DNA from 3 places in the Enterobacter cloacae complex sp. ECNIH7 genome. Region 1 is predicted to be linked to each of the others. Evidence: predicted binding sites of a transcription regulator. Region 1 holds the regulator's gene; each other region holds the start of a gene.
What was found. Region 1 encodes CRP, which controls carbon source genes, mostly activating them, when cyclic AMP is high. Its sites were predicted from a motif close to ATGTGANNNNNNTCACAT; they were not measured.

Region 1 (5,394 bases):
GGACGTGGTTTTTACACTGGCTGCGGGAAAATTATGGCACCGTGCCAACGGCCGCCGTGGGCTACTCGCTGGGCGGCAACATGCTGGCCTGTCTGCTGGCCAAAGAGGGTGAAAGCGTCCCGCTGGATGCCGCCGTCATTGTCTCCGCGCCGTTTATGCTCGAGCAGTGCAGCTACCACATGGATAAGGGCTTTTCCCGCGTCTATCAGCGCTACCTGCTCAACCTTTTGAAGGCCAACGCGGCGCGTAAGCTGAAGGCCTACCCGGATACCCTGCCGGTCAGCCTGCGCCAGCTGAAAAAGGTGCGCCGCATTCGCGAATTCGACGACCTGATCACCGCGAAAATCCACGGCTTCGCCGATGCGATTGACTATTATCGTCAGTGCAGCGCCATGCCGCTGCTCAGCAAGATCACGCAGCCGACGCTGATTATTCATGCCAAAGATGACCCGTTTATGGATCATCACTCGATCCCCGCTCAGGAATTCCTGCCCGACAACGTTCACTATCAGTTGACCGAGCATGGCGGCCACGTCGGGTTTATCGGCGGCACGCTGCGCCGCCCGAAAATGTGGCTTGAGGCGCGTATTCCTGACTGGCTGACCCCTTATCTGGACGGTGCAAAATGATTATTCCCTGGCAGGATCTGGCGCCCATTACGCTCGATAATCTGATTGAAAGCTTTGTATTACGCGAAGGCACCGATTATGGTGAACAGGAACGCTCGCTTGAGCAAAAGGTCAACGATGTTAAGCGCCAGCTGAAAAGCGGCGACGTGGTGCTGGTGTGGTCAGAACTGCATGAGACGGTCAATATCATGCCCCGCAACGCGTTTCACGGCTGATCTTCCACCCTTTTCAGTCAGGGAGTTGCTATGTCTGCCAGACATCCGGTTATTGCCGTTACGGGGTCGAGTGGTGCAGGAACCACCACCACCAGCCTCGCATTTCGCAAGATTTTCGCCCAGCTGAATCTCCGTGCGGCGGAGGTCGAAGGCGACAGCTTTCACCGCTACACGCGTCCGGAGATGGACATGGCCATTCGTAAGGCGCGCGATTCGGGTAAACACATCAGCTACTTCGGCCCGGAAGCCAATGACTTCGGCCTGCTGGAACAAACCTTTATAGAGTATGGCAAGAGCGGCAAAGGGCAGTCCCGCAAGTATCTGCACACCTATGATGAAGCCGTACCCTGGAATCAGGTGCCGGGAACCTTTACCCCGTGGCAGCCGCTGCCGGAACCCACCGACGTCCTGTTTTACGAAGGATTGCACGGCGGCGTGGTCACCCCTCAACACGACGTGGCGCGCCACGTGGATCTGCTGGTCGGCGTGGTCCCTATCGTTAACCTGGAGTGGATCCAGAAGCTGACGCGTGACATGAGCGAGCGCGGCCATTCGCGAGAGGCTGTGATGGACTCGGTGGTGCGCTCCATGGAGGATTACATCAACTTCCTGACGCCGCAGTTCTCCCGCACCCATATCAACTTCCAGCGCGTGCCGACGGTGGACACCTCCAACCCGTTTGCCGCTAAAAGCATCCCGTCGCTGGATGAGAGCTTTGTGGTGATCCATTTCCGCAATCTCGAAGGCATTGACTATCCCTGGCTGCTGGCGATGCTGCAGGGCTCGTTTATTTCGCACATGAATACGTTAGTCGTGCCGGGCGGGAAAATGGGGCTGGCGATGGAGCTCATCATGACGCCGCTGGTGGAGCGACTGATGGAAGGGAAGCAGATCGCGTGAGCATGTTCCCTCTCCCAGTGGGAGAGGGTTAGGGTGAGGGCATCAACACGCACGATGCCCCATCAATCACGCCTCGATCACTTCATACGAATGGGTGATTTTTACCGCTTTCTCCAGCATTAACGCCACAGAGCAGTACTTCTCCGCAGACAGGTCCACCGCACGTGAGACCGCCGCGTCTTTCAGTTCTTTACCGGTGACCACAAAGTGCAGGTTAATATGGGTGAACAGGCGTGGCGCCTCATCGCGACGCTCTGATGTGAGTTTAACCTCACAATCCGTCACGTCATGACGTCCTTTTTGCAGAATCGACACCACGTCAATGGCGCTGCAACCCCCTGCCGCCATCAGCACCATTTCCATTGGGCTTGGCGCTTTATCGCCGGAGTTACCGTCCATCAAAATCTGGTGTCCTGATGCGGATTCGCCCAGGAACGTTAAACCTTCAACCCACTTCACGCGCGCTTGCATATTCATTAACTCCAACGTTGCATTTTTGGTGACAGATTACGCGTGCGTTACATTTCTCGCAATGGAAGGCGACCTGCATCATGCTGAAGCGAGACACCAGGAGACACGCGGCGAAAGCTATGCTAAAACACTCAGGATGCTACAGTAATACATTGACGTTACACGTGTATGCAGAGGACATCAAACTTTACTGGCTGCGAAACGTTACGGTAGCCGACTTCCCAGGGTATGGGTAAGAATTCGATTGCAACCCCAGAGTCCGGATGCATCTGATGACTCTGGTGACAGCTTATAACAGAGGATAACAGCGCATGGTGCTTGGCAAACCGCAAACAGACCCGACTCTCGAATGGTTCTTGTCTCATTGCCACATTCATAAGTACCCATCGAAGAGCACGCTGATTCACCAGGGTGAAAAAGCGGAAACGTTGTATTACATCGTTAAAGGCTCGGTGGCAGTGCTGATCAAAGATGAAGAAGGGAAAGAGATGATCCTTTCTTATCTGAACCAGGGCGATTTCATCGGTGAACTGGGCCTGTTTGAAGAGGGCCAGGAACGTAGCGCCTGGGTTCGTGCAAAGACAGCATGTGAAGTGGCTGAAATTTCTTACAAGAAGTTCCGTCAGCTGATTCAGGTTAACCCTGACATCCTGATGCGTCTTTCTTCCCAGATGGCGCGCCGTCTGCAGGTCACGTCAGAGAAAGTGGGTAACCTCGCCTTCCTGGACGTTACCGGCCGTATCGCACAAACCCTGTTGAACCTGGCGAAACAGCCAGACGCAATGACCCACCCGGACGGCATGCAAATTAAAATTACCCGTCAGGAAATTGGTCAGATCGTCGGTTGCTCCCGTGAAACAGTGGGCCGTATCCTGAAAATGCTGGAAGATCAAAACCTGATCTCCGCCCACGGTAAAACCATCGTGGTCTACGGAACGCGTTAATTCCGCTCAAACGGCGTGTCACCGCAGGGTGTCACGCCGTTTTTGTCTCTACTCCCCATGTGGCGCAGGCTGATCTATCACCCGGAAGTTAACTACGCACAGCGGCAAACGCTGGTGTTGTGTCTTCCTGTGGCCATAGGCCTGATCCTCGGACATCTTCAGCAAGGCCTGCTGTTTTCCCTCGTGCCCGCCTGCTGCAACATCGCCGGTCTGGACACGCCGCATAAGCGCTTTTTCAAACGCCTGATTATCGGTGGCTGCCTGTTTGCCGGCTGTAGCCTCGCCGTGCAGCTTCTGCTTGCCCGGGATATCCCGCTGCCGCTGATCCTGACCGTGCTGGCGATGACGCTCGGCGTCACGGCGGAAATCAGTTCGCTGCACGCCCGCCTGCTTCCCGCCTCGCTGATTGCGGCTATTTTCACGCTGAGCCTCGCCGGGAACATGCCGGTGTGGGAGCCGCTGCTGATCTACGCCCTGGGGACATTATGGTACGGGCTATTTAACTGGTTTTGGTTCTGGCTGTGGCGCGAACAGCCGCTGCGTGAATCCCTGAGCCTGCTCTATGTGCAGCTTGCGGATTACTGCGAAGCCAAATATACCCTGCTCACCCAGCATACCGACCCGGAAAAATCCTTACCGCCGCTGCTGACGCGCCAGCAGAAGGTGGTGGATCTCATAAGCCAGTGCTATCAGCAGCTGCATATGCTCGCCGCCAACAAGAACCACGAATACAAACGGCTGCTGCGCACCTTCCAGGTCGGGCTGGATCTGCAGGAGCACATCTCCGTAAGCCTTCATCACCCGCAGGAGGTGCAAAAGCTGGTCGAGCGCAGCCACGCCGAAGCGGTGATCCGCTGGAACGCACAAACCGTGTCCGCACGTCTGCGCGTGCTGGCCGATGATATTCTCTACCACCGCTACCCCACGCGCTTTAACATGGAAAAACAGCTGGGCGCGCTGGAGAAAATCGCCCGCCAGCATCCCGATAACCCGGTCGGCCAGTTTGCCGCCTGGCACTTCAGCCGCATCGCCCGCGTGTTGCGCACGCAGCGCCCGCTTTATCCCCGCGACCTGATGGCGGATAAGCAAAAACGGCTTCCGTTATTGCCCGCGCTCAGGAGCTATCTTTCCCTTAAATCGTCCGCCCTGCGCAACGCCGCCAGGATTAGCGTTATGCTCAGTACCGCCAGCCTGATGGGCATGGCGCTGCACCTGCCGAAACCGTACTGGATCTTAATGACCGTGCTGTTTGTCACCCAGAACGGCTACGGCGCCACGCGGGTGCGTATTCTGCACAGGGCTGGCGGAACGATGGCCGGGCTGATCATTGCGGGCGTAACGCTACACTTCCACGTGCCGGAAGGCTATACCCTGGCAGGCATGCTGGCGATCACGCTGGTGAGCTACCTGATTATCCGCAAAAATTACGGCTGGGCGATGGTGGGCTTTACGGTGACGGCGGTATATACCCTGCAGCTGCTCACGCTCAATGGCGAACAGTTTATTATCGCCAGGCTGATTGATACCCTGATCGGCTGCCTGATTGCCTTTGGCGGAATGGTCTGGCTGTGGCCGCAGTGGCAGAGCGGGCTGCTGAGGCAGAACGCCCACGACGCGCTGGAAGCCGACCAGCAGGCTATTCGCCTGATCCTGAGCGACGACCCGCAGCCCTCCCCGCTGGCCTATCAGCGGATGAAGGTCAACCAGGCGCACAACGCCCTGTTTAACTCGCTCAACCAGGCGATGCAGGAGCCGGGCTTTAACTCGCACTATCTGGCAGACATGAAGCTCTGGGTGACGCACAGCCAGTTTATCGTCGAGCACATTAACGCCATGACCACGCTGGCGCGCGAGCACACGATGCTGACGCCGGATCTGGCGCAGCGCTATTTGCAGTCGTGTGAAATTGCGTTGCAGAGGTGTCAGCAGCGTCTGGAGTATGACGCGCCGGGCGAGTCGGGCGACTCAAACATTCTGGAAGCGCCGGAGACGTTAACCCACGGGCCAATGAGCACGCTGGAGCAGCATTTGCAGCGCGTTCTGGGGCATCTGAACACCATGCACACCATTTCGTCGGTGGCATGGCGTCAGCGTCCGCATCACGGCATTTGGTTAACGCGCCGGTTAAAGCGAACCGAGTATTAGCCTTTAACGATCTTCGCGACCGCCGAGGCAAAGCGGGTTAACCCCTCTTCGATGTCTTTGTCTTCTACCACCAGCGACGGCGCAAAGCGC
Region 2 (5,394 bases), 1.1 Mb from region 1:
CGCGGTGAACAGGGCGATCAAAAACGGCAATTGCGTTGTGGCTTCACCACCGCTCACGGTGAGCCCTTCGATAAAGGGGGAGGATTTGCGGACATGAGTGAGGATCTCTTCCACGCTGAAGCGGTGCGCCATAGGCGTTGCCTGCTGCTGGCACAGGTGCAGGCAGGTGTCGCACTGCTGGCAGTCACTCTCCTGCCACCAGACGCGTCCGGCCTGAATGGTTAGCGCGTCGTGCGGGCAGTGGGGCACGCAGTCCCCGCAGTCGTTGCAGCGCCCGATCGTCCACGGGTTGTGGCAGGTTTTGCAGCGCAGGTTGCAGCCCTGCAGGAACAGCGCCAGGCGGCTGCCCGGCCCGTCCACGCAGGAAAAAGGAATAACCTGACTAACTAAAGCGCATCTGCTGTTCATGGCTAACCACGCGCGGCTGACGTTCCAGAATACGGGTATTGCGTGCGGCTTCTTCCCCCAGCCAGGTAGTATTGGTGCGCGATCCGGCTTCCCGGTATTTCTCCAGATCCGACAAGCGAACCATGTAGCCGGTCACGCGTACCAGATCGTTACCCGCTACGTTGGCGGTAAATTCACGCATACCGGCCCTGAACGCGCCCAGGCAAAGCTGAACCACCGCCTGCGGATTGCGTTTGACCGTCTCCTCCAGGGTGAGAATATCGCTGATTCCGGAGTGATAGTGTTTGTGATGCGGCGCAACGGCCAGCAGGTGGCTGACAGGATCCGACTCATCGCCGTAGGGCAGGCGCGCGCCCGGCGTGGTGCCGGAGTCGGAGCTGATCCCCGACTGCGCGTGCAGCATCGCGCGATGCTTCCAGCCGTGCTTCACCGGCGTGCTTTCAACGAACGCCGCAAGCTGTTCGCTGATGCGATAGCCCAGCGCGTTGGCCTGCTCGTCTTTTCCGTAACGGCCTTCAATGCCCTCCTTTTCACAGAGCGTATTCACCGCTTCCGCCAGGCCGTACATGCCAAACATGGGCACAAACCGATCGGCATCAATCAGCCCCTCTTTGACCAGGAAGCTATTCTCAAAGAAGCCAGATTGCTCGTACAGGAAACCGCAACGTGCATCGATGATGGCAATTTGCTGCTGGCAGTAGTGCGGGAGCGTGCGGGTGAAGAAGTCTTCAATGGATGTGCTGCGTTCAGCAATGGCTTTGAGGTTGAGGCGCACCAGAGTGCTGCCACCGCCTGCAAGCGGCAGGGAGTTGTAACAGCTCACCACGCCGTAACGGCCTTTTGTGAAAATTTTATCATTCATCGGGCCGTTAGAAATATGCGGTTTGCTGCATTCACATATGTTTTTTGCCACCTCAAGCAGCAGGTCGTCCGGGGTGATATCGGGATCGTAGATAAAGGTCAGGTTCGGCGCGACCTGCTTCAGCTCTGCATCGGCACGCAGAATGGCGCGCGCGACGGGCGTATCTTCAGGCCCGATGTTTGCGTGCATAAACGCATCCGGCAGCGTACGGTCGAGATAGCGCCAGAAACGTTTTATTCGGCTATCGACCTCTTCTTGTGTTAGAATTCTAACATATGGCGTCAATATCGCATCAAGCTGACCGAGATAGACCGGCATCGATGTGACGGACGGAACATGATGGTAGAGGATGGTTAACAGCGAGAGGGCGTCGTCGAGATCTTTCGCGCCTTCCAGCTCCAGCCACTCTGAACCGTTAGCCAGAAATTTTGCGTAATCCGGCAGAACGTAACGGGGTTTGTAAGGCGCATGGCCTTCGAACATGTCGCAGATAAACCCCTCGTCCAGCGCGGCTCGTGCGGCCTCAGGAAGTGCCGGGTAAGGCAGGTTGTTCTCCGCTTCCAGCGCCAGAAAATGACGTTTTTGTTCCGGGGTTAACACCGGGCTTGTCACAATGTGCTGGCAACGTTGTTGCAGGGCGTCGGGGCTGGAGTGGGGCATATTCGCTTCCTTGAATGTTCTGCGGATGATGAACGGATTGTAGGAAGCCAGCCTGTCGGGGCTTTTGATCCGACAGGGGGTATCGCTGCTTTAGTCGACAACTTACGCACTAAAGTTTGAAGAAGATCTCATTACAGTAATGCAAATTTGTATGCAGTTTTCATTAACTGTGATGAATGTCGAAGTGTGGATGCGGGTGAATGTTAGAATACTCACAGACCCGCAAGGTAAAATTTATACGGCACTGCCGTTGGAGAATGTTATGACCGATTTAACAGCAAGCAGCCTGCGCGCGTTGAAGCTGATGGACCTGACGACCCTGAACGATGACGACACCAATGAAAAAGTCATCGCCCTGTGCCATCAGGCGAAAACGCCGGTGGGTAACACCGCAGCCATCTGTATCTACCCGCGCTTTATCCCGATTGCCCGTAAGACGCTGAAAGAGCAGGGCACGCCGGACGTGCGTATTGCAACCGTAACTAACTTCCCGCATGGCAACGACGATATCGAGATTGCGCTAGCAGAAACCCGCGCGGCGATTGCTTACGGCGCAGACGAAGTTGACGTGGTGTTCCCGTACCGCGCGCTGATCGCCGGCAACGAGCAGGTCGGTTTTGACCTGGTGAAAGCCTGTAAAGACGCGTGCGCGGCGGCAAACGTGCTGCTTAAAGTGATCATCGAAACCGGCGAGCTGAAAGAAGAGGCGCTGATTCGTAAAGCATCTGAAATCTCCATCAAAGCCGGTGCGGATTTCATTAAAACCTCTACCGGTAAAGTGCCGGTGAATGCGACCCCGGAAAGCGCGCGCATCATGATGGAAGTGATCCGCGACATGGGCGTATCCAAAACCGTTGGTTTCAAACCTGCGGGCGGCGTGCGTACCGCTGAAGACGCGCAGCAGTTCCTGGCGATTGCCGACGAGCTGTTTGGCGCCGACTGGGCCGATTCCCGTCACTACCGCTTCGGTGCGTCCAGCCTGCTGGCCAGCCTGCTGAAAGCGCTGGGTCACGGCGACGGTAAGAGCGCAAGCAGCTACTGATTGCCAGACAATGCCGGATGACGCTTCGCTTATCCGGCCGACAGGATCGTAGGGCGGGTAAGCGTAGCGCCACCCGCCACAACTCCCCCGATTCCGCATGGAGGTTACCGTGTTTCTCGCACAAGAAATTATTCGTAAAAAACGTGATGGTCATGCATTAAGCGACGAAGAGATCCGCTTCTTTATCAACGGCATTCGTGATAACACCGTCTCAGAAGGGCAGATTGCGGCTCTGGCGATGACCATTTTCTTCCACGATATGTCGATGCCTGAGCGCGTGTCGCTGACCATGGCGATGCGAGATTCAGGAACCGTTCTGGACTGGAAAAGCCTCAACCTTAACGGCCCGATTGTGGATAAACACTCCACCGGTGGCGTGGGTGACGTGACGTCTCTGATGCTCGGCCCCATGGTGGCAGCCTGCGGCGGTTACATCCCGATGATCTCCGGGCGCGGCCTGGGCCACACCGGCGGTACGCTCGACAAACTGGAAGCCATTCCGGGCTTCGATATCTTCCCGGACGACAACCGCTTCCGCGACATTATTAAAGACGTTGGTGTGGCGATTATTGGCCAGACCAGCTCTCTTGCTCCGGCAGACAAGCGTTTCTACGCGACCCGCGACATCACCGCGACCGTTGACTCCATCCCGCTGATCACCGCCTCTATCCTGGCGAAGAAACTGGCAGAAGGGCTGGACGCGCTGGTGATGGACGTGAAGGTCGGCAGCGGCGCCTTTATGCCAACCTATGAACTTTCTGCTGCGCTTGCCGAAGCGATCGTTGGGGTCTCCAACGGCGCGGGCGTGCGCACCACCGCGCTGCTCACTGACATGAACCAGGTGCTGGCCTCCAGCGCCGGTAACGCCGTCGAAGTGCGTGAAGCCGTCCAGTTCCTCACAGGCGAATACCGTAACCCGCGTCTGTTCGACGTCACCATGGCGCTGTGCGTTGAGATGTTAATCTCCGGCAAGCTGGCCAAAGACGACGCAGAAGCCCGCGCGAAGCTGCAGGCGGTGCTGGATAACGGCAAAGCGGCGGACATTTTCGGCCGCATGGTTGCAGCCCAGAAGGGCCCGACCGATTTCGTCGAAAACTACGCGAAATACCTGCCAACCGCGACGCTCAGCAAAGCGGTGTATGCCGATAGCGAAGGGTTTGTCTCTGCGATGGACACCCGTGCCCTCGGCATGGCGGTGGTCTCGATGGGCGGTGGCCGTCGTCAGGCGTCAGACACCATTGATTACAGCGTCGGCTTTACCGATATGGCCCGTCTGGGCGACAGCGTTGACGGTCAACGTCCGCTGGCGGTGATCCACGCCAAAGACGAAGCCAGCTGGCAGGAAGCGGCTAAAGCGGTGAAAGCGGCTATTACGCTTGACGATAAAGCGCCGGAAACCACACCGACTGTCTATCGCCGTATCACCGAATAGCGGTATACTGATCTGATCGATAATTTTTGAAGCACTACGTACGGAGAACAATTATGAAACGTGCATTTATTATGGTGCTGGACTCATTCGGCATCGGCGCAACCGAAGATGCAGAACGTTTTGGTGACGTGGGTTCCGATACCATGGGCCACATCGCGGAAGCCTGTGCGAAAGGCGAAGCGGACAACGGTCGTAAAGGCCCTCTGACTCTACCTAACCTGACCCGCCTCGGTCTGGTGAAAGCGCATGAAGGTTCTACCGGTAAAATCGCAGCCGGTATGGACGGCAACGCGGAAGTCGTGGGCGCCTATGGCTGGGCTCACGAACTCTCCTCCGGTAAAGACACCCCGTCTGGCCACTGGGAAATCGCCGGTGTGCCGGTGCTGTTCGACTGGGGTTACTTCTCCGATCACGAGAACAGCTTCCCGCAGGAGCTGCTCGATAAGCTAGTGAAGCGCGCCAACCTGCCGGGCTACCTCGGTAACTGCCACTCTTCCGGTACCGTGATTCTGGATCAGCTCGGCGAAGAGCACATGAAAACCGGCAAGCCGATTTTCTACACCTCTGCTGACTCCGTGTTCCAGATTGCGTGCCACGAAGAGACGTTTGGCCTGGATAAACTCTATGAGCTGTGCGAAATCGCCCGTGAAGAGCTGACCGAAGGCGGCTACAACATTGGCCGCGTGATCGCGCGTCCGTTTATCGGCGACAAAGCGGGTAACTTCCAGCGTACCGGTAACCGTCATGACCTGGCCGTTGAGCCACCGGCACCGACCGTACTGCAGAAGCTGGTTGAAGAGAAAGACGGCCACGTGGTTTCCGTGGGTAAAATCGCGGATATCTACGCCAACTGCGGCATCACCAAAAAAGTGAAAGCCACCGGTCTGGACGCGCTGTTCGATGCCACCATCAAAGAGATGAAAGAAGCGGGCGACAAGACCATCGTCTTCACCAACTTCGTGGACTTCGACTCCTCCTGGGGCCACCGTC
Region 3 (5,394 bases), 610 kb from region 1:
GGTGCTTTAACTTTAGCGGCAGTTTCCAGTACGGCATTGATGGAGTCGGTACCCACGCAGTTAACTGCTGGCAGAGCGAAGTTGTTTTCTTTAGCTACCTGGAACACTTTCTGTACGTCATCACCAGTGATAACGCCAGGTTTTACGAAATCAAAAATTTTAGACATGTTGCTTAGTCCTGTATCTTCGGCCGTTAGAAAAGGTGCGAGCTCTTAAAAGCGCGCTGAAAATTGGGCAGGTTTCCCTGCCCTTGAATGGCTTACTTCTTAGCGCGCTCTTCGAGCATTGCTACTGCTGGCAGTACTTTGCCTTCCACGAATTCGAGGAATGCGCCGCCACCAGTGGAGATGTAGGAGATCTTGTCAGCGATACCGAACAGGTCGATTGCTGCCAGGGTGTCACCACCGCCTGCGATAGAGAACGCTTCGCTGTCTGCGATAGCGTTAGCAACAATTTCAGTACCTTTGCGGAAGTTCGGGAATTCGAACACGCCAACAGGACCGTTCCACAGGATAGTTTTCGCGTTTTTGAGGATTTCAGCCAGTTTCTGTGCAGAAACGTCGCCCAGGTCCAGAATCTGCTCTTCGTCTTTGATGTCGTTGACAGATTTCAGAGTCGCGGTTGCGGTCTCGGAGAACTCGGTCGCGACGCGAACGTCAGTTGGAACCGGGATATCACAGGTACCCAGCAGGCGTTTGGCTTCGTCAACCAGGTCTGCTTCGTACAGGGATTTGCCCACGTTGTGGCCCTGAGCGGCAACGAAGGTGTTCGCGATACCACCGCCAACGATCAGCTGGTCAGCGATTTTAGACAGGGAATCCAGAACGGTCAGTTTGGTGGAAACTTTAGAACCACCAACGATAGCGACCATCGGACGAGCAGGTTCTTTCAGTGCTTTACCCAGCGCTTCCAGTTCGTCAGCCAGCAGAGGACCGGCACACGCAACGTCTGCGAATTTACCGATACCGTGGGTTGACGCCTGAGCACGGTGAGCCGTACCGAATGCATCCATCACGAACACGTCGCACAGTGCAGCGTATTTTTTGGACAGAGTTTCGTCGTCTTTCTTTTCGCCTTTGTTGAAGCGAACGTTTTCCAGAACAACCAGTTCACCGGCTGCCACTTCAACGCCGTCCAGGTAATCTTTAACCAGGCGAACCGGGTTGGACAGTTTGTCTTTCAGGTAATTAACCACTGGCAGCAGAGAGAACTCTTCGTTGTACTCGCCTTCAGTTGGACGACCCAGGTGGGAGGTGACCATCACTTTCGCGCCCTGCTTCAGAGCCAGTTCGATGGTTGGCAGTGATGCACGGATACGCGCGTCGCTGGTCACTTTGCCATCTTTAACCGGCACGTTCAGATCGGCACGGATGAAAACGCGTTTACCAGCCAGATCCAGATCGGTCATCTTAATTACAGACATGGTGAATCCTCTCGTTGATTCTTAAAGTTTTGCAGACGCACAATGCGTCTTACCTGAAACCTTGAGCGGCCATTGCTAACGTGGTGTCGAGCATTCGGTTAGCAAAGCCCCATTCGTTATCACACCAGACCAGCGTCTTGATAAGGTGCGCGCCACTGACCCTCGTTTGCGTGCCATCGACGATGGCGCTGTGCGGGTCGTGGTTAAAATCTACTGAGACCAACGGTAATTCCGTATAGTCAACTATACCATGAAATGCCCCCTGTGCCGCTTTTTGCAGCAACAGGTTGACTTCACAGGCTTTTACCGGTTTTTTCACCGTCACGCTAAGATCGATTGCGGTGACGTTAATCGTCGGGACACGCACGGCAATCGCTTCAAACCGGTCATTAAACTGCGGAAAAATACGGGTGATCCCTGCCGCCAGTTTCGTATCCACCGGAATGATTGACTGGCTCGCCGCGCGAGTGCGCCGTAAATCCGGGTGGTAGGCGTCAATCACCTGCTGATCGTGCATGGCGGAGTGAATTGTGGTCACAGTGCCGGATTCAATGCCATACGCATCGTCTAACAGTTTGATGACCGGAATAATGCAGTTAGTGGTACAGGAGGCGTTGGAAACAATGCGGTGTTCGGCCTGCAGCTCATGCTGGTTGACGCCAAACACGACGGTCGCGTCGAGGTCGTTACTGCCGGGATGAGAAAACAGGACTTTTTTCGCGCCTGCTGCAAGATGCGCTTCGCCATGTTCGCGGTTGCCGTACACGCCGGTACAGTCCAGCACCACATCCACACCCAGTTCACGCCAGGGTAGCCCGGAGATGCTGTTCTCATGCAGCACGCGAATAGCGTCGTCACCCACAAACAGCTGTTCTCTTTCCTGGCGTACGTCCCAGGCAAAGCGTCCGTGGCTGGTGTCATATTTCAATAAATGCGCCATGCCCGTAGCATCCGCCAGTTCATTGATTGCCACCACGGTTATTTCCGCCCGACGTCCGGATTCATATAAAGCACGAACCACGTTACGTCCGATGCGACCGAAGCCATTAATCGCTACGCGTACGGTCATAGATCTCCTGCAAAGCAATCCCTGAGTTTGAGGTGGCTGAAAGAGTAATCCAGCCACGCCCGAAGGGGAATCCTTGCTGTCACAAACTGCGATTGATTGGTCAATTGTCGAACATTTAATCGACTGAAACGCTTCAGCAAGAATAAGCGAATCGGGGAATAAAAGGAATGTCTGTCCAGATGAATAAGCGCGCTATATGACTTGCGTCACATTTTAAGTGGAATAATGGCGGCAAGGTAAAAGCAAAACGGTAACCGAGAGGTTACCGTTTTTTAGTGTTTGCACCCTCTCCCGTGGGAGAGGGCTCGGGTGAGGGCATCAGCCCGCACCCTACAAACGATTACAGCAGTTCTTTCGCTTTCGCGACAACGTTCTCAACGGTGAAGCCGAACTCTTCGAACAGCTGTTCTGCAGGAGCAGATTCACCGAAGGTGGTCATACCGACGATGGCACCGTTCAGGCCCACGTATTTGAACCAGTAGTCAGCGATACCCGCTTCCACTGCCACGCGAGCGGAAACCGCTTTAGGCAGCACGGATTCACGGTAAGCGGCATCCTGCTTGTCGAACGCGTCGGTAGACGGCATGGAAACCACGCGCGCTTTCACGCCTTCGGCAGTCAGTTTTTCCCACGCTGCAACCGCCAGTTCAACTTCAGAACCGGTGGCGATGAAGATCAGCTCCGGCTGACCCGCGCAATCTTTCAGCACGTAACCACCGCGAGCGATGTTCGCCAGCTGCTCTGGAGTACGCTCCTGCTGTGCCAGGTTCTGACGGGAGAGGATCAGCGCGGTTGGACCGTCCTGACGCTCAACGCCGTATTTCCACGCCACCGCGGATTCAACCTGGTCACATGGACGCCATGTGCTCATGTTCGGGGTCACGCGCAGGGAAGCCACCTGCTCTACCGGCTGGTGAGTTGGACCATCTTCACCCAGACCGATGGAGTCGTGGGTGTAGACCATCACCTGACGCTGTTTCATCAGCGCGGCCATACGCACGGCGTTACGTGCGTATTCAACGAACATCAGGAAGGTAGAGGTGTACGGCAGGAAACCACCGTGCAGGGAGATACCGTTGGCAATCGCGGTCATACCGAATTCACGTACACCGTAATGGATGTAGTTACCGGCAGTATCTTCGTTGATTGGCTTAGAACCAGACCACAGGGTCAGGTTAGATGGCGCCAGGTCAGCGGAGCCGCCCAGGAATTCTGGAAGCCATGGGCCGAACGCTTCAATCGCATTCTGAGACGCTTTACGGCTCGCGATTTTAGACGGGTTCGCCTGCAGCTTAGCGATGAATTCGTTGGCTTTCGCGTCGAAGTCAGACGGCATTTCACCTTTCATACGACGGGTGAATTCAGCCGCTTCCTGCGGGAACGCTTTCGCATAGGCAGCGAATTTCTCGTTCCAGGCCGCTTCTTTCGCCTGGCCTACTTCTTTTGCATCCCACTGAGCGTAGATCTCAGATGGGATTTCGAATGCAGGGTGTTTCCAGCCCAGCGCTTCGCGGGTCAGTGCGATTTCCGCATCACCCAATGGCGCGCCGTGGGAGTCGTGAGTACCCGCTTTGTTCGGGGAGCCGAAGCCGATGATGGTTTTGCACATCAGCAGGGACGGTTTGTCCGTCACCGCGCGCGCTTCTTCCACTGCACGTTTAATCGAGTCAGCATCGTGACCATCAACGCCACGCACTACGTGCCAGCCGTAGGCTTCGAAACGTGCTGCGGTGTCGTCGGTGAACCAGCCTTCAACGTGACCGTCGATGGAGATACCGTTGTCGTCATAGAACGCAACCAGTTTGCCCAGCTTCAGGGTACCTGCCAGGGAGCACACTTCGTGAGAAATGCCTTCCATCATGCAGCCGTCGCCCATGAACGCGTAGGTGAAGTGGTCTACGATGTCGTGACCAGGACGGTTGAACTGCGCCGCCAGCGTCTTCTCGGCAATCGCCATACCCACAGCGTTAGCAATACCCTGACCCAGCGGGCCGGTGGTGGTTTCTACGCCAGCGGTGTAACCCACTTCCGGGTGACCTGGAGTTTTGGAGTGCAGCTGACGGAAGTTTTTCAGCTCTTCAATTGGCAGATCGTAGCCGGTGAGGTGCAGCAGGCTATAGATCAGCATTGAGCCGTGGCCGTTGGACAGCACGAAGCGGTCGCGGTCAGCCCATGACGGGTTCTGCGGGTTGTGGTTCAGGAAATCACGCCACAGGACTTCGGCGATATCAGCCATACCCATAGGAGCCCCTGGGTGGCCGGATTTGGCTTTCTGTACTGCGTCCATGCTCAGCGCACGAATAGCATTAGCAAGCTCTTTACGTGAGGACATTTTAACTCCAGATCGGACTGTTAAAGGCCATGCCCTTGACGACAGCGCGTTTTGGGCTACGCCGGAAAAAAGTGCCAACAATGTAACCCAAGCCGCAAGTCATGTACATGGAGCATTCTTTTGCTTGTTAAGAAATCTCTGGATCATGCTCGCATGTTGCGCAATCTGCTCGCCCGGCCCTGCAGATATTCCTTATACTTAGCCCGACACCGGCTTCGCTGACGGTGCCCTTTTCGGATTTTATTCAGTTTAACGAGTACGGAAGCAACCTCATGAAAATGCGTGCAATAGTGCTGGCCCTGGGTACAACGCTCCTGCTGAGCGGCTGTCAGAATATGGATTCTAACGGTCTGATGACGTCAGGCGCAGAGGCCTTTCAGGCCTATTCCCTGAGCGATGCGCAGGTGAAAGCGCTGAGCGACCAGGCCTGTAAAGATATGGACGGAAAAGCCACGCTTGCGCCGGCTAACAGTACCTACACGCAGCGTCTGAATAAGATTGCTTCCGCGCTGGGCGACAACATCAACGGCCAGCCGGTGAACTACAAGGTGTACATGGCGAAAGACGTGA

Region 2: a site for CRP is predicted at 2,045-2,062, ahead of deoC (deoxyribose-phosphate aldolase). Genes of this name have one in related genera too.
Region 3: a site for CRP is predicted at 2,687-2,704, ahead of epd (erythrose-4-phosphate dehydrogenase). Genes of this name have one in related genera too.

What each region holds. Positions count from the first base shown of each region.
Region 1 is NZ_CP017990.1:4,744,252-4,749,645, forward strand. It holds gene WM95_RS23745 (hydrolase) at 1-629, shown strand, start outside; gene WM95_RS23750 (YheU family protein) at 626-844, shown strand; gene WM95_RS23755 (phosphoribulokinase) at 875-1,744, shown strand; gene WM95_RS23760 (OsmC family protein) at 1,811-2,215, opposite strand; gene crp (cAMP-activated global transcriptional regulator CRP) at 2,527-3,159, shown strand; gene WM95_RS23770 (YccS/YhfK family putative transporter) at 3,217-5,304, shown strand; gene argD (bifunctional acetylornithine/succinyldiaminopimelate transaminase) at 5,301-5,394, opposite strand, start outside.
Region 2 is NZ_CP017990.1:722,078-727,471, forward strand. It holds gene WM95_RS03545 (YjjW family glycine radical enzyme activase) at 1-408, opposite strand, end outside; gene WM95_RS03550 (YjjI family glycine radical enzyme) at 383-1,930, opposite strand; gene deoC (deoxyribose-phosphate aldolase) at 2,193-2,972, shown strand; gene deoA (thymidine phosphorylase) at 3,082-4,404, shown strand; gene deoB (phosphopentomutase) at 4,458-5,394, shown strand, end outside.
Region 3 is NZ_CP017990.1:4,137,693-4,143,086, forward strand. It holds gene fbaA (class II fructose-bisphosphate aldolase) at 1-167, opposite strand, end outside; gene pgk (phosphoglycerate kinase) at 260-1,423, opposite strand; gene epd (erythrose-4-phosphate dehydrogenase) at 1,473-2,492, opposite strand; gene tkt (transketolase) at 2,833-4,824, opposite strand; gene WM95_RS20465 (M48 family metallopeptidase) at 5,097-5,394, shown strand, end outside.